Regions from separate parts of the Variovorax sp. GW821-FHT10D07 genome, predicted to be linked through region 2. Evidence: predicted binding sites of a transcription regulator. Region 2 holds the regulator's gene; each other region holds the start of a gene.
What was found. Region 2 encodes sigma-54, which starts transcription at its own class of promoters, with help from an activator protein. Its sites were predicted from a motif close to TGGCANGNAANCTGCTTT; they were not measured.
Positions count from the first base shown of each region.

Region 1: the regulator sigma-54 is predicted to act here: its motif matches at 3,009-3,026, upstream of AC07PU_RS25600 (pilin).
Region 3: the regulator sigma-54 is predicted to act here: its motif matches at 8,105-8,122, upstream of AC07PU_RS17130 (ammonium transporter).

Region 1 covers NZ_JBWKMZ010000009.1:294,340-304,316, reverse strand. The annotation lists gene AC07PU_RS25605 (PglL family O-oligosaccharyltransferase) at 672-2,405, opposite strand; gene AC07PU_RS25600 (pilin) at 2,434-2,940, opposite strand; gene AC07PU_RS25595 (3',5'-cyclic-nucleotide phosphodiesterase) at 3,162-3,965, opposite strand; gene AC07PU_RS25590 (CHASE2 domain-containing protein) at 3,992-6,253, opposite strand; gene AC07PU_RS25585 (FHA domain-containing protein) at 6,317-6,967, opposite strand; gene AC07PU_RS25580 (Stp1/IreP family PP2C-type Ser/Thr phosphatase) at 7,043-7,846, opposite strand; gene AC07PU_RS25575 (TerC family protein) at 7,893-8,582, opposite strand; gene sucD (succinate--CoA ligase subunit alpha) at 8,702-9,595, opposite strand; gene sucC (ADP-forming succinate--CoA ligase subunit beta) at 9,607-9,977, opposite strand, start outside.
Region 2 covers NZ_JBWKMZ010000022.1:44,824-54,800, reverse strand. The annotation lists gene AC07PU_RS38665 (phospholipase D family protein) at 1-1,541, opposite strand, end outside; gene AC07PU_RS38660 (RNA polymerase factor sigma-54) at 1,552-3,141, opposite strand; gene lptB (LPS export ABC transporter ATP-binding protein) at 3,172-3,966, opposite strand; gene lptA (lipopolysaccharide transport periplasmic protein LptA) at 3,963-4,685, opposite strand; gene AC07PU_RS38645 (thiol:disulfide interchange protein DsbA/DsbL) at 5,003-5,650, opposite strand; gene AC07PU_RS38640 (SPOR domain-containing protein) at 5,835-6,599, opposite strand; gene argS (arginine--tRNA ligase) at 6,611-8,296, opposite strand; gene AC07PU_RS38630 (hypothetical protein) at 8,428-8,772, shown strand; gene AC07PU_RS38625 (spermidine synthase) at 8,833-9,977, opposite strand, start outside.
Region 3 covers NZ_JBWKMZ010000005.1:32,212-42,188, forward strand. The annotation lists gene AC07PU_RS17090 (O-linked N-acetylglucosamine transferase, SPINDLY family protein) at 78-2,063, opposite strand; gene AC07PU_RS17095 (CBS domain-containing protein) at 2,208-2,636, opposite strand; gene ylqF (ribosome biogenesis GTPase YlqF) at 2,900-3,874, shown strand; gene AC07PU_RS17105 (Crp/Fnr family transcriptional regulator) at 3,886-4,491, shown strand; gene AC07PU_RS17110 (anthrone oxygenase family protein) at 4,526-5,119, shown strand; gene AC07PU_RS17115 (PaaI family thioesterase) at 5,177-5,590, shown strand; gene AC07PU_RS17120 (acyltransferase family protein) at 5,596-6,825, opposite strand; gene AC07PU_RS17125 (LytTR family DNA-binding domain-containing protein) at 7,017-7,988, shown strand; gene AC07PU_RS17130 (ammonium transporter) at 8,193-9,395, shown strand; gene AC07PU_RS17135 (hypothetical protein) at 9,420-9,761, opposite strand; gene AC07PU_RS17140 (GNAT family N-acetyltransferase) at 9,905-9,977, shown strand, end outside.

The sequences.
Region 1 (9,977 bases), on a different contig from region 2:
CCGACGCTAGGCCTTCGTAGCTCTCTTTGATTGAAATTTGTGTAAGTTTGCCTGCGGGCCCACATACACAAAGCGCACTGTGCGAAGCGTACGACCTTGCCGTTGGTACGACCCCGCCTCGATGAACTTTTGAGTGATGCCAATTCGAGGCCTTCTCGCCAGACAGCCGCCACGAAACCATGCCGTTGCCGGCCAATAGCAGGTCGACCGTCACACACCCACATACCGAAACAAGAACGTTTGGCGCAGAGCTTGCGCTCTTGGAGATACGCCTGCATGAAGACCATGCAGCGCTGGATCGCCTGCAAGAAGTCTCAGCCGACGTTGGTGTGCACGGAATGCGATCTAACGTACGACGGCTAACCTTGTCAAAGTGCCCTAGCTCCTTGACGTCAATGCACAGCAACTCATCAGGGCTGCGCCTAGCCATGCGACACAGTTCCACGATAGCAAGTATCGGATGGGCTCGCTGGAACAAGGCGGTCTCCTAAGTCAAGAGGACCTGTTAAGCAAACCCGCCGCACCATCGGAGGTATCGAGTCGACCACTTGCAGACCATGATTGCGCGAGTACCACACATCTGCGCTGCTTGAAATATCTCTAGACGCTCTACAGCAGGCCAATAAGGTCTTCTCAAGCTTTTCACCTATTTCGGGGCTCGAGTGAGCTTATTACTTCTTCGCTTCTTGAAAATCAACGTCAATTAATTGCGGAAATTCCTTTCGCAGTTCACGCCAACTGTTTTTTGCCTTTTCGCAAAACTTTCCAGAATTCGTTTTGCACAACATTTTCAAGGCCCAACTCGACTCTTTATTTCTTCCATTCAACCCTCCGATAAATGCATACTTGAATAGCAAATTGCCCCATCCATATCGAACCACAACTCGGCGCGACCTTTCAATATCTTTTTCCGACATTGCTTTTTTTGGAACAAGCTGCGCCATGTAGCTCAATTCGTAAAGGCCCGTCAGCAAATATGTCTTAGGAAGACGAATCTCTTCCACTTCACCTATTTTTGCAGCCTGATACTGCAATTGCCGCCAAGACTCTTCCAGCTTTAAATACTCCGCCATCAAAACAAAAACTGCCGCGCCGCCAATTAGCGAAACAATAAAAAAAAATTTTTGCAGAAAAAGCATTTCGGTTCGGGCATTTTTCTCCATGGAAATTCGAGAATCTCTGATTAAAATCCCGCCCACCAACCCGATCGGAAAAAGAAAATAAGAATAACTCAAAGGATATTCAAAAAAAGAGTGAATAACCACAGCGATCGGCATTAAGAATATGGCCAACTCACTTGGGGTTCGAATTTTTTTTGCTCCTTTCCATAGAAGAAAAACAAAACCGCCTGCAATTCCAATTCCCGCTGGCACGCCAACCCAAAGCATAAGGTCAATAAAAATATTGTGTGCGGACTCTAAGTATAAATGCAGCGGAGGATAATTTTCGGCGACCTGTTGCTGCGCAATGGAAACTTGATTCCAGCCATAACCTGTCCACGGGGATTGGAAAACGGCGTCAATCATTTGAGGCCAAATATTAAGCCTTGCCTCTTTGTTGAAACGTTCCTGGGAAACCCCAAGAGTATCAAAAATTAGAAGGGAAGCGTTTATCTCCTTCCACCCAAAGAATGCAAAACAATAAACAAAAATAGGAATTAATAACCCTTTGAAATTGAATCTTGTAGGGATTTTTTTTTGATACGCAAGCCAAATTATAACAATAATAATAGTTGACACCGCAGCAGTTCGAGACTGAGTAATTCCCGTCCCAAAAGAAAGCAAAGCCGCTATTAGCAAAGCAGGTGCGGCATCTATTTTTCTTTGCTCAAACAAACAAAGCAAACTCAATTGCCCTAGAAGAAATAAAGTTGCCAATTGATTGGGTTGCGCGAGATTTGCATAAGGACGGCCTCCCGGCTTTAAATCGACAATAAAAACTCCAAGCCACCCCAAATTCATCCACTGATGGATTTGAAAAAATAAAGAAACAACCCCAGAAAAAATAATCGCGCAAAATATAGGGGTTGCAAACTCTATTGCATCACTTGAGTTTTTAATAGAAGGAATGCCGTTTCCGAAAGAAAGCAGCAGGCCAAATCCCAGCAAATACAGCCCTGGAACGAGAGCATCCGAGAAATAAAAGATCTCCCCGCCCGCCATTTGAGTCAAGGGAATAATAGAGAGAAAAGGTGCCCACCAGATTAATGGGAAATTTTGTCGCCTGCCCCAATCAACAAGAGAGGCAAAAATCAATGGCAAAAAGGCAATTCCCGCCAGCATTTCTTGATGAAATGTAACCCAAGGCGAGTAATGGTTTGGAGCAAGATATGCCAAGGGGAGCACCCATCCCAACCAAAGCATTGAGTAGCGAGATAACTTTTCCATAAAAAAAACGGCGTGCAAGCACGCCGTTTTGTTGTTTTAAATTTTTTTAGGAGCCGCGGCACGAGCCGGGCAGATACTTTGCGTCGATTCCGTTACCACCGCCATCGGGGCCGCAAATCCAGCGATTAATCGTCGAGCCCGCCGTAGGCGCAGTTACCGCTGTTGCGCTTGTCGAAGGTGTCATCGAAATCTTTTTGCTAGCCGCACCCTTCAGATCCGGAGCTGCCGATGTGGTAATGACAATAATACCGCCGGTCGTAGTCTCCACACTTTGAACGTACTTAGTAGCAGCGCTCGTTGAGTTGCCCTGCTCGCAGCCCCAAGCGTTATCTCCAGGCAAAGATGCACCCGTTGTGCTTTGAACCGTTTCGGTAATGCTAGTGCGGCAAGCAGAACCAGCGAGAATAGCCTCCGAGATTTTTGCACGAATCGTGTAATCTTGATAAGCCGGCAGCGCCACAGCCGCCAAGATACCAATGATCGCCACAACGATCATCAATTCAATAAGGGTAAAACCCTTCTGCACATTGCGTGCGATGGAACGACGGTTCATTTCACTAACTCCAGGTTGGTTGGGTTGGTTGTCACTCCCGGGAGTCCTCCCCCCGGAGCGGAGAACCTTCCGCAGCATCCGTGCCACCCGTTTTGACGTCCCGTCAGCGACCTAACGCGTCACCCCTGACCACATTGGCGTTACTGCATGTGACAGAAGATGTATCAAGATGCGACACATGGTGACAAATTTGTCATGCCATCCGTGCTGCGCGGCCGGGCTCAGAAGGTCAGGATGCCGTCCGCCTTGAGCCAGCGGATGTCCCGTTGCGCCAACCCCGGCACCTGCCGGCCGGCCAGCGATTCGATCTGGCTCATGATCTCCTCGGTTTCGGCCGGCTTGGTGTGGGTGATGTAGATCGGGTAGTCCTTGCCGGGCTCGATGTGAGCCAGCTCGTCGGCCAGCATGGTGGGCGACAGGTGCAGGCTGCGTTCCGCCAAGGCTTGTTCGCGGTTGCTGAAGGCGGTCTCGATAACGAGCATCGCGACCTCGAGCGCGTTGACGCGGTCCCAGAACGGCGCGTTGCGCTCGGTGTCGCCGCTGAAGACCCAATGGGCACCGCCGTCGGCACGGCTCACGGCGAAGCCGCAGGCGGGCACGGTGTGCACGGCCGGCAGCACCTCGATGCGCTTGGGCGTGGCGCTGCCGAGCAGCAGCGTCTGGCCGACGGCGATGTCGTGGAAGGTGACGAAGGGCGCCTCGGGACTCGGGATGCTCTCGAAGTCGGGCCAGATGATGTTGTTGAACACATGGGCGCGCAGCGCCTCGATGGTGGCGCGCAGCGCATGCACGCGCAGCGGCCGGGTGCGGCGGCCGCCAACGGCGTCGAGCATCAGGGGCAGAGCGGCGATGTGGTCGAGATGGCAGTGCGTGAGCACCATGTCGTCGACACCGGCCATTTCTTCGAGGGTGAGGTCGCCGACGCCGGTGCCGGCATCGACGAGCAGGTCGGTGTCGACCAGGAAGGAGGTGGTGCGGCAGTCTTTGGCGATGGCGCCCGAGCAACCCAGCACACGAACCTGCATTGTGAGAGACCCCTTGTCTGTGTCTGTCATTTGGTTTCGAACCGGGTCGCACCGTCCCACGACGGGTCGTGGGGACGCAACGCCATCGAGGCTAATCTCTGCGCGTAGAGCTGGTAAAGGACTTTTTTGGCATCGGCCACGAGGAGGGGGTCCAGCAAGTTTCGGCCCAAGGCCCAGTCCTGGCGCCGGTAGGCGGCCAGCACCTCGGCCCAGCGCTCGAGCCGGTGCGCCTCGCGCACGGCGACGACGTCGGCTTCGTCCAGGGCGACGGCCAGCGGCGTGAACACGGCGACGGCCTGGGCCCGGCCCTTGACGAACACGCTGTCGAGCTCCTGCCAGACATAGGCCGGCGCGAACTCGCGCGTGCCGCCGCTGGCGACGATCTCGACGCCGTAGTGGCCGCTGAGGCCCTCGAGGCGCGAGGCTAGGTTGACCGCGTCGCCGACCACGGTGTAGCTGCGCCGCGCGGCCGATCCCATGTCGCCCACGCTCATGACGCCGCTGTTGAGGCCGATGCCGATGCTGATCTCGGGCCGGCCGATGGAGCGGTGGATGCGGTTGAGGTCCTGCACGGCCTCGGCCATGTCGAGCGCGGCATTGACGGCGAGGCTGGCGTGGTCCGGCGTCTCGAGCGGCGCGCCCCAGAAGGCCATGACGCAATCGCCCATGTACTTGTCGACGGTGCCGCGGTGCGCGGTGATGACGTCGGTGAGGCGGCTGAACACGGTGTTGAGGAAGGCCTGCAGCTCGGCCGGCGACATCTGCTCCGAGAAACGCGTGAAGTCGCGCATGTCGCAGAACATGACGGTCATGGTCTTGCTCTCGGCGCGCATGCTGTAGTGACCGGGGCGCTCCAGCATCTCGTCGACGAGCTGCGGCGGCACGTAGGTGCCGAAGAGCTGCACGAGGCCGCGGCGCGCGCGCGACTCGACCAGGTAGCCCCAGCTCATGTTGAGCAGGAAGGCGAGCGCGACCATGGCCAGCGTCGAGGCCAGCGGCAGCACCAGGCCGTGGGCGACGTAGAGCCAGGTGTTGAGCCCGACCAGCAGCGCGGCCACGGCCAGCATGAAGGCCACGGCGCGCAGCGCGGGCAGCAGCGACAGGCCGATGGCCAGCGCGATGCCGGCGATGAACACGGTCAGCACCTCGTAGCCGGGCGCGTAGTCGGGCACGGCGAGCAGGCGGTCGTCGAGCAGCGCCGAGACGATGTTGGCATGCACCTCGACACCGGCGAAGGAAGGTGCCGCGGGCGTGGCGCGCAGATCCTGCAGGCCCGGCGCGGTGGCGCCGACGAGCACGATCTTGTCCTTCAGCTCCTCGGGCGCGAGCCGGCCTTCGAGCACGTCGGCGGCCGCCACGTAGCGGAACGAGCCGCCGCGGCTTCCGCCCGGTCCGCGGAACGGCACCTGCATGCTGGCGTTGCGATCGACCGGCACGCGCAGCTCGCCGATGCGCAGCGACTCGAGCTGCGCGACCGGACTGTCGGGCACCAGTGCGGGCACCACGGGCGGCGAACCGTTGGCGAGCCGGTAGACGGCCAGCGCGAGCGACTCGTAGTAGCCGGGCCGGGCCTGGTCGCCGTCGTAGCGTGCGATCAGCGGCACGCTGCGGATCACGCCGTCATCGCTCTCGCCGACCAGGGTGTTGAGGAAGCCCCCGCTGGGCGCGGCCTGCGCGAGCACCGGCAGGCTGGCGCCGAAGCCGTTCCAGTGCGTGGTGTAGCCCTGCTTCGCGGGCAGCGCGTCGGCGGGCCACAGCGGCGTGGCGGGCAAGGCGCCGCGGGCGCGCGGCGTCTCGGCCTGCGTGAAGTAGTAGCCGAGCGCCACGGGCCGACCGGCGAGCGTGCGCGCCAGCACGGCATCGTTGTCGAGCGAAGGCGCGAGTTTCTCGACCTCGCCGGCGAGCCCCGGGATGCCGCGCAGCGGGCCGTCCGCCAGCTCGCGCAGCCGGTCGATGCCCGAGCTGCGATCGGGCTCGACGAACATGACGTCGAAGCCCACGACCTTGGCCTGCTGGTGCGACAGCAGTTCGGTCGCGAGCCGCGCCACCTTGTCGCGCGGCCACGGCCATTGCCCCTGGCGCGCGAGGCTCGCATCGTCGACGTCGACGATCACGATGCGCGGATCGAAGGTGCCCGGCATGGTGGCGCGCAGGCGCACGTCGTAGATCAGGTGGTCGAGGCGCTCGAGCATGCCGGCGTGCCAGAGCCCGGTGGCATGCGCCAGCGCCAGCAGCACGGGCAGCAGGGTGACGGCGATGCGCGCCCAGTGGCGCCGCAATGCACTCATGATCGACCGGAACCGGAACCGGGATCGGAATCGGGGCCGGTTCGCCGACGGAAGACCCGCGGCTCAGACCCGCGCGAACTGCAGGCGCAGGGTGCCGAGTTCGAGCAGGTCGCGCTCGTGCAGCGCGACGGCCTCGACACCCAGCGGCTCGCCGTTGAGCAGGACGGCGCCCATGACGCTCGCCGCCACGTAGCCCTGGCGGCGGCGCGTGACGACCGCGACGGCAACGCCGGGCTTGCCGACGGTGGTGACGACCTTCTGCAGCGGCAGGTCGTGCCCGGCGTTCTCGCCGGCCAGCACGCGCAGCACCGGCACGCCGAGCTCGACCAGCGCGCCCGATTCGGTGGGCGCGGCGGACAGCGGAATGGGGGCGGAAGACTCGGTGCCGACGACGACCTGGACCGGCGTGCCGGCCGCGGGCGCGACGCTGCGTGCGCGGTAGTGGATGCGGCAGCCGCCGACCTCGATGACATCGTTGTCCTTGAGCGTCCGCTTCTGCACGGCCACTGCATTGACGTAGGTGCCGTTGGTGCTGTTGAGGTCTTCAATTTGGACATCGCCACCGCGCAGGGTCAGAACGGCATGCTCGCCGCTCACCGCGAGATTGTCGACCACGATGTCGTTGTAGGCGCGCCGCCCGAGGGTGGTACGGTCCTTCGCGAGCGTCACTTCCCGAATGACGACACCATCGATCGAGATACTCATTCTCGGCACTGCCGACTCCCTGATTGCAATTGTCGCGGGGCCGACGACGACGCGGCGGATGCATCCGCCGCCCCATCGCCTGCGTCAGGCCGCCGCGCGTGGCAGGCTGGCCCGGGCCAGGATGACAGAAATGTTATCCCGTCCGCCATTTTCGTTGGCGATGTTTGCCAAAAGTGATACCTTGGACTCAATACCACCGTCTTGTCTCGTCAGAAGCGTGAAAAGCTGGGCGTCTGGGACCATTTCGCTGAGCCCGTCGGAGCACAGCATATAGAGGTCGTCGGGCCTGGCCGTGTGTTCATGCATTTCCAGCAAGACTTGGGCCTCGACGCCGACGGCGCGGGTCACGAGGTTGCGGTTGGGCGAGGACAGCGCTTCCTCGGCTGTGATGGCGCCGGCATCGAGCTGCTGCTGGCGCAGCGAATGGTCGCGCGTGAGCTGCTCGAGCTTGTCGTTGCGCAGCCGGTAGCAGCGCGAGTCGCCGATGTGGCCCACCATCACGCGGTGCGGCCCGAAGGCGGCCAGGACCAGCGTGGTCCCCATGCCCTGCAGGTTGGGATTGGTCAGGCTGCCGTCGAGGATGGCGGCATTGGCCTCGTCGGTCGCGGCCTGCAGCGCGCGCCGCACGACGCGGGCCGGCGCCTGCGGACCGGCCTGCACGTACCAGCGCCGGAAGTTCGCATGCACCAGCGACACCGCCATCGCGCTGGCGACCTCGCCGCCCTTGTAGCCGCCCATGCCGTCGGCCAGCACCGCCAGCCCGAGCACGGGATCGACCTGGACCGCGTCCTCGTTGTGGGCGCGCACGCGGCCGACGTCGGTCAGCGCCGCGAACTCCCACGAGAGCGGGGGACGGGTCGAGAAGAGGGAAGTGCCGACACCTACCATGGTCGCAAGTGTCGGCGAAGCGGCAGCCCGGTGGTGGCTTCCGCCGTCAGTGCTGCGCCGCGGCCGCGTGGGCACGCCGCTGGAGCAGCTTGCCCACCGCCACCACGAACAGCGCACCGGCCGCGGCAGCGGCGTAGTGCAGCCAGGGGTTGGCCGCCAGCACCTCGCGCAGCGACACGTCGCTCACGATGGTCTCGCCGCCGACCCAGCCGATCAGCGCCGCGCCCAGCATCACGATGATGGGGAAGCGCTCCATCAGCTTGATCATCAGCGTGCTGCCGAAGATCACGAGCGGGATGCTGATCGCCAGGCCCAGCACCAGCAGCACCATGCTGCCCTGCGCGGCGGCCGCCACCGCGATCACGTTGTCCAGGCTCATCACGAGGTCGGCCAGCAGGATGGTGCGCACGGCCGCCATCATGCTGCCGTACTCCTTGGAGTCGCCGTCGCCCTCGTCTTCCTCGCCGAGCAGTTGCAGGCCGATCCACAGCAGCAGCAGGCCGCCGACGATCTGCAGGTACGGCAGCGCCAGCAGCTTGGCCGCCACCACCGTCAGCACGATACGCAACACGACGGCCGCGCCGGAGCCGAAGAGCACCGCTTTTTTCTGCTGCTCGGGCGGCAGCGAACGCGCCGCCATGGCGATCACCACGGCGTTGTCGCCCGACAGGATGATGTTGATCCAGACGATCTTGATCAGGCCGATCCAGAAGTCCGTGCTTTGAAGAAGTTCCATGTCTCTGATCCCGCTTTGTTTTTGTGAAAAAAACGCCCGCAATCGGATTGCGGGCGTCTTGTTCTTTCTTGCGCGTATGAGGTCTCTTTACGGACCTTGCTGGGCGCGAACGCCGTGGCTTACAGCTTGCCCTTGAGCAGCTTGGCCAGTTCCGAGAAGTTGCGCGTCACGGTGAAGCCGCACTCTTCCATGATGGAGAGCTTGGCTTCGGCCGTGTCGGCACCGCCCGAGATCAGCGCGCCGGCATGGCCCATGCGCTTGCCGGGAGGCGCGGTCACGCCGGCGATGAAGCCGACCACCGGCTTCTTCATGTTGTCCTTGCACCAGCGGGCAGCGTCGGCTTCGTCGGGACCGCCGATTTCGCCGATCATGATCACGGCGTCGGTCTCGGGGTCGTCGTTGAAGGCCTTCATCACGTCGATGTGCTTGAGGCCGTTGATCGGGTCGCCGCCGATGCCGACCGCCGACGATTGGCCCAGGCCGATCTCGGTCAGTTGCGCCACGGCTTCATAGGTCAGCGTGCCCGAGCGGCTCACGACGCCGATGCGGCCCTTGCGGTGGATGTGGCCGGGCATGATGCCGATCTTGATCTCGTCGGGCGTGATCAGGCCGGGGCAGTTCGGGCCGAGCAGCAGCGTCTTCTTGCCGCCGGCGGCTTCCTTGGCCTTCATCTTGTTGCGCACTTCGAGCATGTCGCGAACCGGAATGCCTTCGGTGATGCAGATCGCCATGTCCAGGTCGGCCTCGACGGCTTCCCAGATCGCGGCCGCGGCGCCTGCCGGCGGCACGTAGATCACCGACACGGTGGCGCCGGTCTGCGTGGCGGCTTCCTTCACCGAACCGAAGATCGGGATGTTGAAGATCGACTCGCCGGCCTTCTTCGGGTTCACACCGGCCACGAAGGCGTTCTTGCCGTTCGCGTATTCCTGGCACTTCTCGGTGTGGAACTGGCCCGTCTTGCCGGTGATGCCTTGGGTGATGACTTTGGTGTCTTTGTTGATGTAGATCGACATGACTCTGTTCCTTAGGCCTTCTTGACTGCTGCCACGACCTTCTGGGCCGCGTCCGCCATGGTGTCGGCGCTGATGATCGGCAGGCCCGAGTCGGCCAGCAGCTTCTTGCCTTCGGCTTCGTTGGTGCCCTTCATGCGCACGACCAGCGGCACTTGCAGGTTCACGGCCTTGCAGGCCGCGATCACGCCGGTGGCGATGGTGTCGCACTTCATGATGCCGCCGAAGATGTTGACGAGAATGGCCTCGACATTCTTGTTCTTCAGCATGATCTTGAAGGCTTCGGTGACCTTCTCGGGGGTGGCGCCGCCGCCCACGTCGAGGAAGTTGGCCGGCTCGCCGCCGAACAGCTTGATGGTGTCCATCGTGGCCATCGCGAGGCCGG
Region 2 (9,977 bases):
AAGCCCGAGTCGGGCTCCTCGCTCAGCACCGTGGTCTTGCCGGCCTCCTCGCTGACCCACTCCAGGCGCGAGTCGCTGCCTTCGGCGAAACGCAGCCTGTAGGCGCCCTGCTGCTTGAGCACCTCGAGCAGCTTCAGCGCCTGCTGCGCCATCTCGGGGCTGCGGATGAACAGGCCGATCTCGGTGTTGTGGACCTCGGAGCGCGGGTCGAAATTCATCGAGCCGACGAACAGGATGCGCTGGTCGATCACCGCCGACTTGGCATGCAGCCGGCCGACCGAGGTGCCGAACAGGCCCAGCCGCACGCTGCGGCGGGTGCGGTTGGTGCTGAGTTCGTAGAGTTCGGCGCCCAGGCGCAGCATCTCGGGCCGGTAGCGGCGGTAGGCGGTGTGCACCAGCGGCTCGTCGGTGGCGGCGAGCGAGTTGGTCACCACGCTGATCCTCACCTGGCGTCGGCGGATTTCGTTCATCACCTCGAGCCCCGCGGCGCCCGGGATCAGGTAGGGCGAGACGATGGTCACCTCGCTGCGCGCGCGGCGCATCTGCTCGACCACGTTGTAGCGCACGCTGTCGACGTCGAGCAGCGGCACGCCGCCATACGAGGCGGTCTTGCCGATCACGCGGTCGGGCGAATCGGCATAGGCCTCGGCCGTGGTCCAGATCAGGCCGAGCCGGCCGGCGTCGAGGTCCTCGGCGATCGGGCCGTAGCCCAGCAGGTCGTTGGGCGCGGGCTTCGGCGGCGGCGGCGTGGTGTCGGGGCCGGTGGCGACCTCGAAGCGGCGCCGCAGTTCGTCCGGTGGCAGCGCGCTCGCCACCACCGACTCGACGGGCCGCACGTAGGGGCTGTTCCAGTACTGGTCGAACAGGCTGCCCAGGCGCGGGATCAGCGCGCCCGTCACGAAGGTATCGAGGTCGATGAAGTTCTCGCCCGCGGTGCGCCGGAAGTACTGGTTGCCGATGTTGCGCCCGCCCGCCACGGCCATCGCGCCGTCGGCGATGAACAGCTTGTTGTGCATGCGCCGGTTGACGCGGCTGAAGTCGAACAGCGAGGCCGTGAAGCGCGCGAGCAGGCTGCCGCGGCCGGCCGGGAAGGGGTTGAACAGGCGCAGCTCGACATTGGGCGTGGCCGCGAAGCCGCGCAGCAGCTCGTCCTCGCCCGCGGTGTAGAGGTCGTCCATCAGCACGCGCACCCGCACGCCGCGCTGCGCGGCATCGCGCAGGGTGCGCAGCAGGTAGCGGCCGGTCTCGTCGTTCTCGATCTGGTAGTACTGGACGTCGAGCGTGCGCTGGGCCCGGCGCGCGAGCTGGATGCGGGTGTCGAAGGCGAAGTCGCCACCGGGCATGAGGCGGAAGCCGCTGAGGTCGGGGTCGGGCTGCGCGGCCAGCGCGATGCGCCCGAGCGCGGTGTCCTTCGACACGGCGATGGCCTTGGTAGGCGCGCGCGGGGCCTCGTCGGGCAAGGTGGCGCAACCGGCGGCCAGCAGCGCGGCCGCGATGGCAAACACCCAGGGCCCACAGCGCGACAGCAGGCGTCGGGCCATCGGGGGCTTTCTACAGGGCCTTGCGCAGGTTGGCGGGCGCGATGCGCAGCGCCTCGCGGTACTTGGCGACGGTGCGGCGCGCGCACTCGATGCCCTGCTCCTTGAGCATCTCGGAGATCTGGCTGTCCGACAGCGGCTTCTTCACGCTCTCCGAACCGACGAATTGCTTGATCAGCGCGCGCACCGCGGTGCTCGAGGCATTGCCGCCGGTCTCGGTGCCCAGCGCCGAGCCGAAGAAGTACTTGAGCTCGACCGTGCCGAAGGGCGTGGACATGTACTTCGCGGTGGTCACGCGCGAGATGGTGGACTCGTGCAGTCCGAGCTCGTCGGCGATCTCGCGCAGCACCAGCGGGCGCATCGCGAGTTCGCCGTGCACGAAGTAGCTCTTCTGCCGCTCGACGATGGCGTTGCTCACGCGCAGGATGGTGTCGAAGCGCTGCTGGATGTTCTTGATGAACCAGCGCGCCTCCTGCAGCCGCTGCGACAGCGCCTGGCTGCCCTCGCCCTTGTGCGACTTGAGCGCGCCGGCGTAGATGTCGTGCACGCGCAGCCGCGGCATCACCTCGGGGTTGAGCATGACGCGGAACTTCACGTTGGTGCCGCGGCCGGTCTTGGTGACGATCACGTCGGGAATGACGATGTTGCGCTCGACGTCGACGAAGCGGCGGCCCGGCTTGGGTTCGAGCCGCGCGATGATCTGCAGCGCCGAGCGCACCAGCTCCTCGTTGGTGCGCGTGAGCGTGGCCAGGCGCTTGAAGTCGCGCCGCGCGAGCAGCTCCATCGGCTGCTTGCAGATGGCGAGCGCGGTCTTGCGCACCAGCTCCTCGTCCTCGGTCTCGTCTTCGTCGGCCAGCGCGCGCAGCTGGATCGCGAGGCATTCGCCGAGGTCGCGCGCACCCACGCCCGCGGGCTCCAGGCTCTGCAGCAAGCCCAGCGCGACCTGGAAGTGGTGCACCAGCTCGTCGAACTGGTCGTTGTCGTCGCCCGCGAGGCCCGAGGCCAGCGCCGGCAGCGAATCCTCGAGGTAGCCGTCGTCGTTGAGCGACTCGATCAAGAAGCGCAGCGCGGCGCTGTCGTTCTCGTTGAGCCGCAGGCTCAGCGCCTGGCGGTGCAGGAAGGACTGCAGCGATTCCTGGCTGCGCGCGAGCTCGGTGGCATCGGCGCGCTCGTCGTCGCCGGTGCTGCTGTTGTTGCGCGCGGGCGCGTCGCTGCCCCATTCGCTGTCGTCGGGCGCCATGTCGACGGTGCCGTCGCCTTCCCAGTCGGGCTCGCGCTCGGGCGAGTCGAGGGCCGGCTCGGCCTCGGACGACGAGGTGGTCTCGGTGGAACTGCTCGAGGTCGAGGGCGCGGCGCTCGCGTAGTCGCTCTCGGCTTCGCGCTCGGTGTCCTCGCGCGGCGCGGGCGTGTCGGCGGCGTCGAGGCCGAACTCCTCGCGCGCGGCTTCCTCGGCGGTGCGCTCGAGGAAGGGGTTCTCGTCGAGCATCTGCTCGACCTCCTGGCTCAGTTCGAGCGTGGAGAGCTGCAGCAGCCGGATCGACTGCTGCAGCTGAGGCGTCAGCGCGAGATGCTGCGAAACGCGCAGCGACAAGCCTTGTTTCATGCCCTCAGGAAATGACTTGCACGAGGGTCATCACATCCGGAAGTGCTCGCCCAGGTAGACCCGGCGCACTTCGGCGTTGTCGACGATCTCCGAGGGCGTGCCCTGTGCCAGCACATGGCCGTCGCTGATGATGAAGGCGTGGTCGCAGATGCCCAGCGTCTCGCGCACGTTGTGGTCGGTGATCAGCACGCCGATGCCGCGTTCCTTCAGGAAGCTGATGATGCGCTGGATCTCGATCACCGCGATCGGGTCGATGCCGGCGAAGGGTTCGTCGAGCAGGATGAAGCGCGGCTGGGTGGCCAGCGCGCGCGCGATCTCGACGCGGCGGCGTTCGCCGCCCGACAGCGCGAGCGCGGGCGAATCGCGCAGGTGGTCGACGCGCAGGTCGGCCAGCAGCTCCGACAGGCGCTCTTCCATGCGCTGCTTCGACAGCGCCTGCGGCCGGCCGTTGGCATCGGGCTCGCGCTGCAACTCGAGCACCGCGCGCACGTTCTCCTCGACCGTGAGCTTGCGGAAGATCGAGGCTTCCTGCGGCAGGTAGCTCAGGCCCATGCGCGCGCGGCGGTGGATCGGCATGTGGGCGATCGGCTCGCCGTCGATGGAGATCTCGCCCGCGTCGGCGCGCACCAGCCCGACGATCATGTAGAACGAGGTGGTCTTGCCGGCGCCGTTGGGCCCGAGCAGTCCGACCACTTCGCCCTTCTGCACGTCGAGCGAGACGTCCTTGACCACCTTGCGGCTGCCATAGCTCTTCTGCAGGCCGCGCGCGACGAGGCGGCTGCCCGGCACGCCGTTGGCTTCCTGGGTTCCGGCGGCTTCGATCACTTGCGTTCTTCCCCTTCGCCGCTCAGCGTGGTGGTGGAGCGCAGTCCGGCGCCCGGTGCCGGCGTGGGCGCCGGGGCCGCGGGACGGCGCGTGGCCGGCGCCGCGGCGCCGGGCGCACCCGGTGCGGCGGGCGCGGCCGACTTCGGCGTGAGGATGGCCTTGACGCGGCCGCCGCCACCCGGCGCCGACACGCCGGCGTTGGGCGGCACGGTCGAGCCGTTGACGGTGTAGGTGTCGTTGCTCTGGTCGTAGACGATCAGCGCGCCGCTGCTCTCGTCGTTGGGCGTGGCGCCGACCAGGCGACGCATGACGGCGCGGCGGATGAACTTGACGTTGTCGGCCCGGCTGTCGTACTCGATGACCTCGGACTCGCCCTCGATCCACTCGTCGCCGTTGCCGTTGCGCTTCTGCTTGTAATAGGCGAGCTTGCCGGGCGCCGCGGTGACCACGCCGTACTGGTAGCCCTCGGGGTCCTGGCGCACGTCGATGCGCGCGCCGCGGATGATGATGGTGCCCTTTGTGACCACCACGTTGCCGGTGAAGACGCTGGTCTGCTTGAGATCGTCGTAGCGCATCGAATCGGATTCGATGTTCATCGGCTTGGTCCGGTCGGCCGTTTCGGCCAGGGCGGCGGCGGCGGAGCCGGCCAGCAGCAGCGCGGCCAGCACGAGGCGACCGGTGCGGCGAAGGGAGGAGGTGGGGTGAGAGTGCGATGTCATAGAGGCACGAAACTTGCTCTGCATTGTATGCGGCCCATCGCGCCAGACCCATGCGCGCGGATGAAAAAGCCCCGGGGCGGCGAACCCGGGCACGGCACCCCGCGGGATCGCCCCGCGTTCTGCCGACCGGCCGGATGACGGCCCGGCCGCCCCGGAACCCTCGAAGGGATTCCGGCCTCCCGGCGGCGGAGCGGCTACAAGGTGTGAAGAAACCGTAGCGAGCGCCCCGAGGTCGCGCCGAGGACCGGAGCCGTACTCTGTACGGTGAGGACCGCAGGTGCGAGATCGGGGCGCGCAGTAGGTTTATTCACACCTTGTCAACCCTTGCGGGCTTCGCCGATCAGATAGTTGGTCACGGCCAAGGCCTTGTTCATGTTGCCGGCGAGTTCGCCGTCCACGTACCAGCGGCCGGCCACGGCCAGCGCGGGCACGCCGGCCACCTTGTAGGCCTCGGTCAGTTGCGAGGCGCGCTTGGCCTTGCTCGCCACGCCGAAGGAGGTGAACAGCTCCTTGAACTTCGCGCCGTCGAGGCCGTTCTTCTCGGCCCAGGCCACGATGTTGGCGTCGCCGTTCACGTTCTGGCGCTGGGCGTGGATCGCGTTGAAGACCTTGGGCTGGTACTCGTCGACCTTGCCCAGCGCCTCGAGCGCGTAGTACAGGCGCTGCTTGGCTTCGACGTCGTTGCCCACGAAGGGCACCGGCACGCGGCGCAGCACCACGTCCTTGGGCTGGCCCTTGGCCCAGGCCTCGAGCGCGGGCTCGAAGTCGTTGCAATGCGGGCAGTTGTACGAGAAGAACTCGATCACCTCGATCTTGCCGGCCGGTGCGTCGACCGGCACGCGCTTGTCGAGCACGAGGTATTCGGTGCCGGCCTTGGGCGCGCGGGCTTGGGCTTGCGCGGGCAGATGGGCCATCAGGCCGAGCGAGCCAGCGGCGACAGCCAGCGAGAAATCACGACGTTTCATGGGAAAGAGCTCTCCAGTTGGTAGACGGCAGACTGAGCCGGGCCGGTGAAGCGGAGTTCCCGCGCGCGGTGCTCGGGGCTCCGGGAAACCGGGGGCGGCGCGGACCGCGGCGAAGCTTAAAGAAAAACCATGACCGTTGTCGGGAGAGGCCACCCGGCGGCGGCGCTCTCCGGCCGGACGGCGCTCAGCGCTGGACGCGCACCAGCGCCGAGTCGAGGCCGGCGCCGTCCATCCGCTCCTTGAGGCGGTCGGCGTCGTCCTTCTTGTTGAACGGACCGGCGCGCACGCGGTAGACGGTGCGGCCGGCCTGCTCGCGCTCGGTCACGCGGGCCTCGACGCCCATCAGCGAGAGCTTGGCGCGCTGCGCCTCGGCGTCCTCGGTGGTGCGGAAGGCGCCGGCCTGCACGAAGTACATGAAGGGATCGGCACCGCCGGAGCCGGTGGCGGCCGCGGCATTGCCGCTGCTCGACGACGGGGCGGCGGCCACCGTGGTGCTGCCGCCGACGCTGCCGGCGCGGGCCCGGGCCAGGTCGCCGAGCGGATCGTTCGAGGGCGGCAGCGCGTTGGCCTCGGCCGGCACCGGCGCGGGCCGCGCGGGCTTGGGCGCGACCACCACCGGCACCGGCGCCGTGGGCGGCGGGGTGCCGGGCGAGACCGTGGCGGTGGCGGGATTGCTGCCGTCGCCCGAAGGCGGCGCGCCGACCGGGCCGGCGGCCGCGGGGCGCGGCTGCTGCGGCTTGCCGGCCAGCGGGGCGTTCGGGTCCCAGTCGCGGTTCTTGCGCGCCTCGGCCTCGTCCTGCTCGGCACCGCCGCGCTGCGTCTTGGTGACGAAGGGGATCGGCACCTTGGTCACGTAGACCGCGATACCCAGCGCGACGCCCAGGCCGAGCACCAGCCCGATGATCAGGCCGATGACGATGTTGCCGCGTTGTCTGGTTGTCTTCTTCATGGGGAGGGGGTTCACATCTTGCGCGGCGCGGTGACGCCGAGGATCGCGAGGCCATTGTGCAGCACCTGCGCGGTCGCGGCGACCAGCGCCAGGCGCGCCAGCTTCACGGCCTCGTCGTCGACCAGGATGCGCTCGGCGTCGTAGTAGCTGTGGTACGTGGCCGCCAGTTCGCGCAGGTAGAAGGTGACGTCGTGCGGCGCGAAATCCTTGGCCGCGGCGCTCAGCATCTCGGGGTACCTGGCCAGCAGCAGCATCAGCGACTGGGCCGCCGGGCTCTCGAGCGGCGACAGGTCGACGCCCTGCAGCACGGCCGCGTCGCCACCCCAGGCCGCGAGCACCGAGCAGATGCGCGCATGCGCGTACTGCACGTAGTACACCGGGTTGTCGTTGTTCTGCGCCACGGCCAGGTCGACGTCGAAGGTGTATTCGGTGTCGGGCTTGCGGCTCAGCAGGAAGAAGCGCACGGCGTCGGTGCTGGTCCACTCGATCAGGTCGCGCAGCGTGACGTAGCTGCCGGCGCGCTTGCTGATCTTGACCTCCTCGCCGCCCTTGGTGACGCGCACCATGGTGTGCAGCACGTAGTCGGGGTAGCCCTCGGGAATGCCCTCGCCGGCAGCCTGCAGCCCGGCGCGCACGCGCGCGATGGTGCCGTGGTGGTCGGTGCCCTGGATGTTGATGACCTTGTGGAAGCCGCGCTCCCACTTGGCGATGTGATAGGCGACGTCGGGCACGAAGTAGGTGTACGTGCCGTCCTGCTTCTTCATCACGCGGTCCTTGTCGTCGCCGTAGTCGGTCGACTTGAGCCACAGCGCGCCATCCTGCTCGTAGGTCTTGCCCGCGGCGACCAGCTGCGCCACCGCGCGCTCGACGCGGCCGCTGGTGTAGAGGCTGGACTCGAGGTAGTACTGGTCGAAGCGCACGCGGAAAGCCTGCAGGTCCAGGTCCTGCTCGCGGCGCAGGTAGGCGACGGCGAACTCGCGGATCGCCTCCAGGTCCTCGATGTCGCCGCTGGCCGTGACCTCGCGGTCCTCCGACTTCACGGTCTTCTTCGCGATGAAGTCGGCCGCGATGTCGGCGATGTAGTCGCCGTTGTAGGCCGCAGCCTTCTCGCCGCTCGGCCATTCGGCGTCGCCGGGCTTGAAGCCGCGCGCGCGCAGCTGCGTGCTGTTGGCCAGGGTCTGGATCTGCACGCCGGCGTCGTTGTAGTAGTACTCGCGCCAGACCTGCTCGCCCTGCGAGGCGCGCAGGTTGCAGATGGCGTCGCCGAGCGCGGCCTGGCGGCCGTGGCCCACATGCAGAGGACCGGTGGGGTTGGCCGAGACGAACTCGACCAGCACCTTCTCGCCGGTGGCCGGGCGCTGGCCGAAGGCGGCGCCGGCGTCGAGCACCTCGCGCACCACCTGCTGCTTGGCGGCGGTCTTCAGGCGAATGTTGAGGAAGCCGGGGCCGGCGATCTCGACCGCCTGCACCCATTGGGCGAAGGCGGGGGTGGCGAGCAGCGCGGCGCTCAGTTCCTCGGCGAGCTCGCGCGGCTTGCGGCCGAGCGGCTTGGCCAGCTGCATGGCGGCATTGCTGGCGAAGTCGCCGTGGGCCGCGACCTTGGGAGACTCGAACGCGGCCTTGAGGCCGGCGCCGGGCGAGAGGGATTCGAGCGTGTTCGCGAGCGCCGCGAGCAGCTCCTGTTTGACCAATAGCATCGGCGAATTTTACCGGGGGCAAACTCGGTCGCAGTTGACGATCGTCATCCGACCGTCCCCTTCGCCCGTTACGATGGTCAACCCCGAGGCGGGGCAGCCACTGTCACAACCCATTTGCAAGGACACACACCATGAAGAAGCTCCTTTCCCTGGTCGCCTCCACCATCGCGCTCGGCGCCTGCCTTTCCTTCGGCGCCGCCCAGGCCCAGGACAAGGCCGCCACCCCGGCCGCTCCCGCCGCGGCGGCACCCGCCGCAGCCGCCGGCGGCTGCGAAGCCAAGGCCGTCGACAAGAACGGCAAGGCCCTGGCCGGCGCCGCCAAGGCCAGCTCGATCAAGAAGTGCGAGAAGGAAGCCAAGGCCGCCGCCGCTCCCGCCTGCGCCGCCAAGGCGGTCGACAAGAACGGCAAGGCGCTCGCCGGTGCCGCCAAGAACAGCTTCGTCAAGAAGTGCGAAGCGGACGCCGCCAAGGGCTGAGACCCGAAACCGCGTTTCTGAGCAACCTTTGTGAACAAAGCCCGCCTCGTGCGGGCTTTGTTACTTGAGGACCCCCAAGAGGTTGTTGTAGTCGTCGGTCCAGGGCCGCGCGGCCGGGTCGACCGCGATCGGCTGGGCCGCCGCCGCGATCGGCGCGCGCGTGAGCACCTGCGGATCGCGCGCCACCAGCACCCAGTCGGTGGCGTGCAGCCAGGCCGAATCCTCCGCGTCGTCGCTGACCAGCACCGCGTGCAGGCCCTGCGACTGCGCGATGCGGGCCACCACGGGCGCGAGCGCGAGGAAGTGGTTGGTGACGTGGAAAGCCACCACGCCGTCGGGCCGCAGGTGCCGCAGATAGACCTGCATGGCCTGCGCGGTCAGCAGGTGCACCGGTACCGAATCGCCCGAAAAGGCATCGACCGCCAGCACGTCGAAGCCCTGCGCGCTCTCGCGCTCCAGCGCCAGCCGCGCGTCGCCGAGCACGCGCTCGATCCGCGCGCGGCTGTCGCGCAGGAAGGTGAATTCGCGGTCCGCGATGTCGAACACCTCGGGATTGATCTCGTAGAAGCGGTAGACGTCGCCCGTGCGCCCGTAGGTCGCGAGCGTGCCGGCGCCCAGCCCGATCAGCCCGACGCGGCGCGCGCCGATCGGCAGCGCCTCGATGGCGCGGCCGATGCCCGAGGTGGCGCCGTAGTAGGTGGTGGGTTCGCGGCGGCGCTCGGGCGAGAGGAACTGCTCGCCATGCTTGATCGAGCCGTGGACGAACTGGCGCACGTAGTCGGGCGGGTCCTGGCGCCGCACGTCGTAGGTGTGCATCGAGCCGTAGAAGTTGCGCCCCAGGGTGCGCAGGCCCTCGTGGTCGCTGCGCACCTGCTCCGAGAGCAGCCAGGCGCAGCAGGCCGCGAGCCCCACGCCGGGCACCCACAGCAGCCAGCGCGCGCGCAGCACCAGCGCACCGAGCAGCGCCGCCAGCACCAGCCCGATGCCGAGCTCGTAGTAGGCCGGCAGCAGGTAGGGCGCGCCCAGCCCGACCGTCACGCCGCCGATGGCGCCGCCCAGCGAGAGCATCAGGTAGAAGCGCGTGAGGTGCGCGGGACCGGGCCGCAGCCGCGCGGTCTCGCCGTGCAGGAACATGCACAGCACGAACAGGCCCGCCACGTGGATCGTCAGCGCGGTGTGGATCTTGAGCCCGGCGCCGTCCTGCA
Region 3 (9,977 bases), on a different contig from region 2:
TGGAACCGTGGCGCGCGTAGGCCAAGGCCCTGCCGGCGGGCCGGGCAGGGTTGGCGATCCGCGGGCGAAGAAACGGGCTACGCGCCCAGGCGCGGCACCACGATGTGCTCGGGCGGCAGTTGCGCGCAGTGGCGTTCCCAAGCCGCGGCGAAACCGTTTTCGAGATGGCGCGTGTAGGTCGCGGTATCGAACAGCGCGCAGTGCGCGCGCGCGGCGGCCAGCTCGGCGCGCAGCGCCGCAAGGCGCGGCGGGTCGGTGGCGAGCGCCAGGGCCAGCGCCTCGTAGGCGGCCGGGGAGTCGGTCGCGAGCTGCGGGAAACCGGCCGCGCCCAGCAGGCTGCCCGCCACGCGGCCGGCGAAGGTCTGGCCCACGCAGCTCACGAGCGGCAGCCCGGCCCACAGCGCGTCGCTGGCGGTCGTGTGGGCGTTGTAGGGCAGGTTGTCCAGGCACAGGTCGGCCAGCGCCAGGCGCTGCAGGTGAGCCGACTGCTCGGCCCAGGGCGCGAACACCAGCCGCTCGGAGGCGATGCCGTGCGCGGCGGCGCGCTCGCGCAGGTTCCGTTCGTAGGCTTCTGTGCCGCCCTTGAGCCAGAGCACGCTGCCCTCGACGCGCGCGAGCAGCCGCAACCAGATGTCGAAGAACGCGGCCGTGAGCTTCTGGCCGTTGTTGAAGTTGCAGAAGACGAAGGCCCCTTCCGGCAGGCCGGCATCGGCGCGCGACAGCGGCCCGGTGGCCGTCTCGCGGCGCGAGTCGTTGGGCTGGTAGGCGTCGGGCAGGTAGAGGATCTTCTCGCTGTAGTCCGCGCGCGCCGCCTCGGGGATCAGGAAGGGGTCGGCCACCAGGTAGTCGATGAAGGGCGCGCCCAGCGTGCCCGGGAAGCACAGGTAGCTGATCTGCAGCGGCGCCGGCCGCAGCGCCAGCACCGAGGGCCGGGCGTCGATGGTGTAGCCGCCGAGGTCCACCAGGATGTCGATGCCGAGGTCGGCGATGGCCTGCGCGGTCTCGCTGTCCGACAGCTCGTGCGCGTCGACGAAGCGGTCGAAGGCCCGCTCGAGCCGCTCGCGCATCGCGCTGCCGTCGCTCTTGCGCAGCGAGATCGCCGTGACCTCGAAGCGTTCGCGGTCGTGGCGCTCGAACACCTCGGCCACCAGGAAGGAGGTGGCGTGGCGCCCGAAGTCGGCCGAGATGTAGCCGACGCGCAGGCGCTCGCCCTCGGCGCGCACCGGCGCGTGCAGCGGTTCGGCCGCCATCGGGTAGTGGCGCTGCGCATGCAGCCGCGCCACCTGCAGCTGCTCCTGCGGCGTGGAGGGCAGGATCAGCAGCGCGAAGGGTTCGATGCATTCGCGCTGCGCGCGGATGTCCTCGCGCAGCAGCGCCATCTGGGCGTCGAAGTCCTGCCAGTCGGCGATGGCCGCGCGCGCATAGAGCAGGCCGCCGCGCGCGAAGGCGTAGTCGGCGTCGCCGGGGTGCTCGCGCAGGGTCCGGTCGTACAGCTGTGCCGCGTCCGCGAAGCGCCGCGCCTGGCATAGCGCGGTGCCGTAGTTCTCGATCAGCGTGGGATGCGCGGGCTGCAGCGCCAGCGCGCTTTCGTAGCACTGAAGTTCCTGTGCATGCAGGCGCAGCTTGCCGCAGGCCGCGCCGCGGTTCATGTGGGCCTCGAAGGCGCCCGGGCGCAATTGCACCGCGCGGTCGAAATGGGCCAGCGCTTCGGTGGCCTTGCCGAGCGCGAGCAGCGCGAGGCCCAGGTCGTGCTCGGCCTCGAACAGGTTCGGCTGGCGCTGCAGCAGCGTGCCGAAGGCCTCGGCCGCGGCGCGGTGCTGGCCCGACTTCTGGCAGGCCATGCCGAGGTAGTACCAGCTTTCGAGGGAATTCGGGTCGTAGCGCAGCGAGGCGCGCAGCCGCTCGATGGCTTGCGGGAAGTCCTGCGTCTGGCCCGCGATGAAGCCCAGCAGCCGGTTCGCGGCGGCCATGTGCTGGCCTTTTTTCAGCAGCTGCAGCAGCACTTTCTGCGCAGCGGAATACTGGCCCTGCCGGAAAAGCAGTTCGGCCGACTGCAAGCTCATTGCAGACCCTTGTGGTTCGGTGATCTTGGGGGGAGGGCCACGAGGTGGCGCCCGGCCGCGAGGGGCGGGCGCGCGCAGTCTAGCGTCGTCCGGTCGCGCCTGCCTGACGCGGGGGCCGAAAAAGGGCGGCGGCGCCGCCTTCGCTCAACTCTGGATGTAGTGCGTCAGCTGCTCGATGGTCTGCTCGTGGTCGGCAATGATGTCGTCCATCAGGTCCTGGATCGAGATCATGCCCACCACCCTGTCGCCATCGACCACCGGCAGGTGGCGGAACTTGCGCTGGCTCATCAGCGCCATGCAGGTCTGGGTGGGGGTCTGCGGGTTCACGGTCATCACGTCGGGCGTCATGATCTCCGAGACCTTGACCTCCTTGGAGTTCTTGCCCTGCAGCGCGACCTTGCGCGTGTAGTCGCGCTCGGAGAGGAAGCCGACCAGCCGGTCGCCCTCCATCACCATCAGGGCACCGACCTCGAAATGCGCCAGCGTGGCCAGCGCATCGAACACCGTGGTGCCCGGCGAGGTCCGCCAGGCCGCGGAGTCGTGACGTTTGAGCAGTTCGGAGACGGGTTTCATCGCGGCAACTCCTTGAAAAAAGTCTGGATTCGACCGACGCCGGAAGGCGCGCTCTGCGACAAATCATAGGGGCTGGCACGCGAGAGCGGCGCAAGACTTTGCAAGCGTGCGGCCATGCGCCGCGCGGCAAAGACCCCGGTATCCCCGCGCGGCGGGGGCGTATCGATCGATTCAGGTTCGCGGTTCACAATGCGCACCCCGGACCGGTGCATGCACCGTCCCATTCCATCCCGCAGCCACAAACACAAGAAAGACACGCACCGATGGCGATCCAGTGGTTCCCCGGTCACATGCATCTCACGCAGAAGGCGATCACCGAGCGCGTGAAGGACATCGACGTGGTGATCGAGCTGCTCGACGCGCGGCTGCCCGGCTCGAGCGCCAACCCGATGCTCGCGCGGCTGACCGCCAACCGGCCGGCGCTCAAGGTGCTCAACAAGCAGGACCTGGCCGACCCCGAGCGCACCGAGCGCTGGCTCGCGCACTACAACGGCCTGCCGGCCACGCGCGCGATCCCGCTCGACGCCAGCCTGTCCACACCGGCGCAGCAGATCGTGCGCGCCTGCCATGCGCTCTCGCCCAACCGCGGCGGGCTCGCCAAGCCGATGCGGGTGCTGATCTGCGGCATTCCGAACGTGGGCAAGTCGACGCTGATCAACACCCTGACCGGCGGGCGCAAGGCCAAGACCGGCGACGAGGCCGGCATCACCAAGCTCGAGCAGCGCATCACGCTGGCCGACGACTTCTACCTCTGGGACACGCCCGGCATGCTGTGGCCGCGCATCGTGGTGCCCAAGAGCGGCTACAACCTCGCGGCCAGCGGTGCGGTGGGGCGCAATGCCTTCGACGAGGAGGAGGTGGCGCTCGAGCTGCTCGGCTACCTCAAGCAGCACTACGCGGCGGGGCTGGTGGCGCGCTTCAAGCTGGTCGAGCACGAGCATGCGCCCGGGGAGCTCGCCGAGATGCGCGACGAGGCGCTGCTCGACACCATCGGCCGCAAGCGCGGCGCGCTGCTCGGCAAGGGGCGCGTGAACCTGCAGAAGGCGGCCGAGATCGTGATGCACGAGTTCCGCGCCGGCAACCTCGGGCGCATCACGCTCGAGACGCCCGAGGAGTTCGCCCAGTGGCTGGCCGAGGGCCAGCGCGCCGATGCCGAGCGCGAGGCCAAGAAGGCCGCGCGCAAGCAGCAGCGCAAGGGCGGCAAGGCCGCGGCCGCCGAGGACGACGCGGTCGCCTGAGGCAACGGACGATGCAGCAGCCGGCCGCCACCGATCCCGCCTGGCACGCGGCCCTGGCACGCCGCTTCCCCGAACTCGGTGCCGGCCCGCTGGCCGCGCTCGCCGGCGCGGCCCGCCGCGAGACGCTGGCGCCGCATGCCGTGCTGCTGGCTGCGGGCAACGCCTGGCGCCATGCCTTCTGGGTCGAGCGCGGGCTGCTGCGGCTGTACTACCTCGATGCCGAGGGCCGCGAGTCGAACAAGAACTTCCATGCCGAGGACGCCTTCGTCTGGCCCGTGACGCCGCTGCTGCGCGACGAGCCGGCGGCCTTCTTCATCGCGGCGCTCGAGCCCGCCGTGGTGCGCTGCCTGCCGTGCGACCTGCTCGAAGCGGCGGTCGCGGCGCTGCCCTCGTGGACCGCGCTGCGGCTGGCGGCGCTGGCGGGCCTGTTCGACGACAAGCTGCGGCGCGAGCAGGCCTTCCTGCAATGCGACGCGCGCGCCCGCTACGAGGCGCTGCTGCGCGAGCGGCCCGACTGGGCGCGGCGCATTCCGCTGCGCCACCTGGCGTCCTACCTCGGCATGACCGATGTCTCGCTGTCGCGGCTGCGCGCGGAGATGGGGCTTATCGCAGGTTAAGGCGGGCCGGGGCGGTGCGCGCCACAGTCGGCGCATGTCGCCACGTACCTCATCGATCTCCTTCGCGCTGTCTTTTGCTGGCTGGGGCCTGCATGGCCTCGCCGTCTTCGCCTTCGGCCTCATGGCCGGCTTCTTCTGGGCCTACGGCTTCAACGTCAGCCTCGCCACGCTGCAGATGGACGGCGCGAGCTATGCCGCGGTGCAGTCCAGTCTCAACCGCCATGTGCGGCACGCGATGTTCTTCGGCTTCTTCTTCGGCCCGCCGCTGCTGTGCGCGCTGGCGCTCGCGGCCACCTGGCGCGAATGGCGCGAATGGCGATGTGGCTGGTTCGGCCTGCTCGCGTTCGCGGGTGTGCTCTATGCGCTGGGCATCGTGGTGTTCACCGCGCAGGTGAACCTGCCGCTCAATGCCTACACCGAGTCGTGGGATCCGCGCGCGTTGCCGCCCGACTGGGCCGAGACGCGCGCACGCTGGCATGCCGCCAACCTCTGGCGGTGCGCGGCCAGCGCGCTGGCCTTCGCGCTGTCGATCGCGGCGCTCGCGCTGCGTGCGCGGGCTGTCGCCGATGCAACTGCCGCGCGCGTTCCGGTCACGGACGCGACGGGCCGGGCCGGGGGCGCTTCGTAGAGTGGGCTCGACCCATTCTGGTCGACAAGGAGAGTCCCCCTCTCGAAGGAGCATCCGATGCTAGACACCATCCAGGCCTTGAATCGAACGGCCGCATTCAACCGCTGGGCCGGCTTCGAAGTCGTGCGCGCGGAAAAGGGCGAGGCCGAGCTGCGCATGGCATGGCGCGAGGCCGACATGGGCCAGTACGCCGGCTTCCTGCATGCCGGCATGATCGGCGCGCTGCTCGACACCGTCTGCGGCTTCGCGGCCGCCACCGTGGCGGGCCGCGTGCTGGCCTCGCACTTCTCGGTCGATTGCATGGCGCCCGCGCTGGGCCGTGTCTTCGTGGCGCGCGGGCGCGTCGTGAAGGCCGGGCGCAAGCAGGTCTTCACCGCGGCCGAACTGTTCGGCGAGGCCGGGGACGGCACGCTGAAGCTGCTGGCCACGGGCAGCACGATCCTGGTGCCGGTGCCCGACGACAAGGGCTGAGGCCTTCAGCGCGCGGCCGTCAGGGCCGCCGCGGGCGCCCGATCCGGCGTCCGCTTTTCCTGCATCGGCAGGCCGAACAGCGGCCGCAGCCAGCGCACGCGGCGGATCAGCGCGTCGTTGAGCAGCCAGCAGCCGCCCAGCGTGGCCGCGAGGATCAGCGCCGGCTCGAGCACCGGGCCGAGCGCCAGCGGCGCCAGCCAGACGATCGCCAGCACGATCAGCGTCTGGTGCAGCATGTACCAGGGATAGACCGAGGCATTGGCCCAGCGCAGCCAGGGCCAGGGGCGGTTCAGGTAGCGGTGGCCATGGCCGAGGAGGGTGGCGACCGCGGCCCAGAGGTAGAGCGAGCGCAGCACGGCGTTGACTTCGTTCGGCACGCTGCCGGCGCCCAGCGTGCGCGCCGCGATGTAGGCGGCGACCACCGCCACGGCCAGCGCCAGCGACACGCGGCGCAGCCGCTCGAGCTCGCGCCAGATGCCGCTGTCGGCGCCCATCCAGTAGCCGTAGAGGAAGACGGTGAAGTAGATGCTGTGCAGGAAGGGGTCGCGCACCAGGTTGTGGGTCGGCGGGTAGTGCGGCGCCAGCAGCAGCGTGAAGGCCGCGAGCGGCAGCACCGGCAGCAGCAACAGCCAGCCGCCGCGCAGCCCGTTGAAGGCCCGGCGCAGCGCCTGGCCCGCGGCCGAACGCCACAGCGGCAGCGTGAGCGCCACCGCGGCCGTGTAGACGAACAGGTACGGCAGGTACCAGAGGTGGTTCCAGGTGATGCCGAACTCGGCGCCCGCGAAGGCGCCTTTGGGCCAGGGCTGGCTCATCGGCAGGTAGCGCAGCAGGAAGGCGCCGAAGCCCGGCGCCACCAGGCCGTTGGCCACGCCTTCGGCATAGGCCTGCCAGGGCACGACCACCGCCATGCCGAAGGCCAGCGGCAGCATCAGCCGCAGCCCGCGGCCGCGCAGCAGCGCCGCCGTGCCCTGTTGCCGGCTCAGAAAGGCCAGCGAGACGCCCGAGATCAGGAACACCAGGTCCATGCGCCAGAGGTTCAGGATCCGCATCGGCCACTGCAGCCATTCGGCCGCATGCGGGCTCTTGAGGTGCCAGGGCCAGTCGGCCACGTAGTACATCGCCACGTGGTAGACGATGACGAGCAGGAAGGCGAGGGCGCGCAGGGCGTCGATGTCGTGCCGGCGCGCTTCGGCGGCCGGCGGGACGGAGGGGCGTGGAAATCGGTCGGCGGGCATGGGGGCTCCTGGATCGGGGTGGACGAGCGGCCATGGTCCGGGCGCGGCGCGGTGGCGGCGCGGCCGGGGGGACGGACCGCCGGCACTTTGTGACGAGCGGTGGTCCCGGTGGGACGAAACAGGGGGCGAAATCCGTCCCCGGGCCGCCGCTGTCGCCCCATTCGCCACGCGGATCGCGACAATCGCCCGCCATGGCCGGCCCGCGCAAAGACCTCTACCACCGCTACGAGCCGATCCGCCGCCATGTCGAGGTCGGCTTCTGGATCGTCGTGATGGCGCTGCAGGCGCTGTTCAACACCACGGTGGCGATGGTCGACGCGCGCTCGCGCGCCGTGCCGCGCGAGACCTGGGAGATCGTGGTCTGGGAGGGCTCGAGCCACCTCGTGCTGCTGCTGCTGGTGCCGGCCATCGTGGCGCTGGAGCGGCGGCTGTCGCCGCTGGCCTCGCTCGCGCCCGGCAGGCTGGTGCGCTACCTGGGCTGGCATCTCGCGGCCAGCGTGGTGTTCAGCGTGGTCCACGTGATGGCGATGTTCGCGTTGCGCTCGCTGGCCTATGCCGCCGCCGGCGAGCACTACGCCTTTGGCGGCTGGGCCGCCCAGTGGGGCTACGAGTACCTGAAGGACGTGCGCGCCTACGTCTCGATCGTGTTCGGGATCTGGGCCTACCGGCTGTTCATGCTGCGCTGGCAGGGCGAGGCGCGGGTGCTCGACGCGCCGGACGAGGCGCCTGAAGGGCCGCAACGGCCGTCACGCCCGGCCGATGCCGAGCCAGCACCGGCCGCGGACGCGCCGCCGCCGCCGCCCGCCGAACCCGCGCCGCCCCCGGCGCCCGCGCGCCCCGAGCGCTTCCTGGTGCGCAAGCTGCGGCGCGAATTCCTGATCGCCGCCGGCGACATCGACTGGCTGCAGGCCGAGGGCAACTATGTCGGCCTGCACGTCAATGGCCACGACTACCTGCTGCGCGCCACGCTGACAGACTTCCTGACCCAGCTCGATCCCGCGCTGTTCGTGCGCGTGCACCGCAGCCATGCGGTCAATCTCTCGCGGCTGCGCGAGATCGAGCCGCTCGACGGCGGCGATGCCCGGCTGCACATGCACGACGGCAGCACCGTGCCGTGCAGCCGGCGCTACCGCGAGGCCCTGCGCGGCGCGACCGCCGCCTGAGCCGCCGCGAGGGTGCGTCATGCACCGTCAGGCGGCATCCGTTCCGGTGCGCCACGCCCGCCCATCGGGCTCACTCAGCCCCATCTCGGCCCGTTTCGCACCATTGATGAGCTTGTAGGCACCATTTTTGCTTCATTGGCCCGCCGTCCTGCTGAATTCAGGTGCGGTGCACCAAATCAATCCAAAAACCAGCAAGAAGCTCCAATGGACGCACTCAAACAGGGCGCAGACGCGCTGTTCATCCTTCTAGGCGCGATCATGGTGTTGGCCATGCATGCGGGATTCGCCTTCCTCGAACTCGGCACGGTCCGCAAGAAGAACCAGGTCAATGCGCTCGTGAAGATCCTGGTCGACTTCTCGGTCTCGACCATCGTCTACTTCCTCGTCGGCTACGGCGTGGCCTACGGCACCCACTTCTTCGTCAGCGCCACCGAGCTGTCGGCCCGCAGCGGCTACGACCTGGTGAAGTTCTTCTTCCTGCTGACCTTCGCGGCCGCCATCCCGGCCATCATCTCGGGCGGCATCGCCGAGCGCGCCAAGTTCTGGCCGCAGCTGATCGCCACCGCGGTCATCGTCGGGCTGATCTATCCCTTCTTCGAGGGCATCGCCTGGAACAAGCACTTCGGCGTCCAGGACTGGATCGCCTCGGTCACGGGCCATGAATTCCACGACTTCGCGGGCTCCGTGGTGGTGCATGCCGTGGGCGGCTGGCTCGCGCTGCCGGCCGTGCTGCTGCTGGGCGCGCGGCGCAACCGCTACCGCGGCGACGGTTCGCTGGCCGCGCATCCGCCGTCGAACATCCCGTTCCTCGCGCTCGGCGCCTGGGTGCTGTGCGTGGGCTGGTTCGGCTTCAACGTGATGAGCGCGCAGACCATCGACAAGATCTCGGGCCTGGTCGCGGTCAACTCCGTGATGGCGATGGTCGGCGGCACGCTGGTGGCGCTGGCCATGGGCAAGAACGACCCCGGCTTCGTCTACAACGGCCCGCTGGCCGGCCTGGTGGCGGTGTGCGCGGGCTCCGACCTGATGCACCCGATCGGCGCGCTGGTGGTGGGCGGCGTGGCCGGCGCCATCTTCGTCGCGATGTTCACGCTGACGCAGAACAAGTGGAAGATCGACGACGTGCTCGGCGTCTGGCCGCTGCACGGCCTGTGCGGCACCTGGGGCGGTATCGCGGCCGGCATCTTCGGCACCCAGGCACTGGGCGGCATCGGTGGCGTGAACCTCGGCGCGCAGCTCATCGGCACCGCCATGGGCGTGGTCTGGGCGCTGCTCGGCGGCGCGCTGGTCTACGGCGTGCTCAAGAAGACCGTCGGGCTGCGGCTGTCGCAGGAAGAGGAGTTCGACGGCGCCGACCTCTCGATCCACCACATCTCGGCCACGCCCGAGCGCGAAGTCAACTGGTGAGGCCGGCCGGGGCGCGTCCGCGCTTCAGCATGTCTGGAAGCGCGGGCACTCGGCCACCGCGCGGATCGCCACCACCGTGTTCTCGCCGTCGAGGTGGCGCGAGACGAACTCGACCGGCGTACCGTCGGCGATGTCGGCCGCGAGCTTGCGGTCGGCCAGCCTGAAGGTCTGGGTGGTGAACGGCAGCTTCGAGCGCGGCGGGATCTTCAGGTGCAGGTACAGCTTGCCGCCGGGCTCCTCGTGCGAGGACATCAGGCGAGCGCGCGTGTAGACGGGGTCGGTCTTCGTTTCCTCTGCGGCGGCGCCCGCGAGTGCGAGCAGGGCCGCTGCGGCCAGGACCATGCGGGACAGCGGCGGGAAGGGCATGTGCGAACTCCTCGTCGAAGGGGGCGGAAATGCCATTGTGAAGCGCCAACCTTCGGCCAAGCCAAAGATGCGCTCGCCCGCGCGCGCGACGCGACCGCGCTTCGGCACAATCGCGCCCCCGACAAAAACATGGAGGACGGGAGATGGCGAACGACACGATCGAGATCCGGCGCTTCGATGTCCATATGGACGATCCGTCCGAATGGGCGCGCTTCC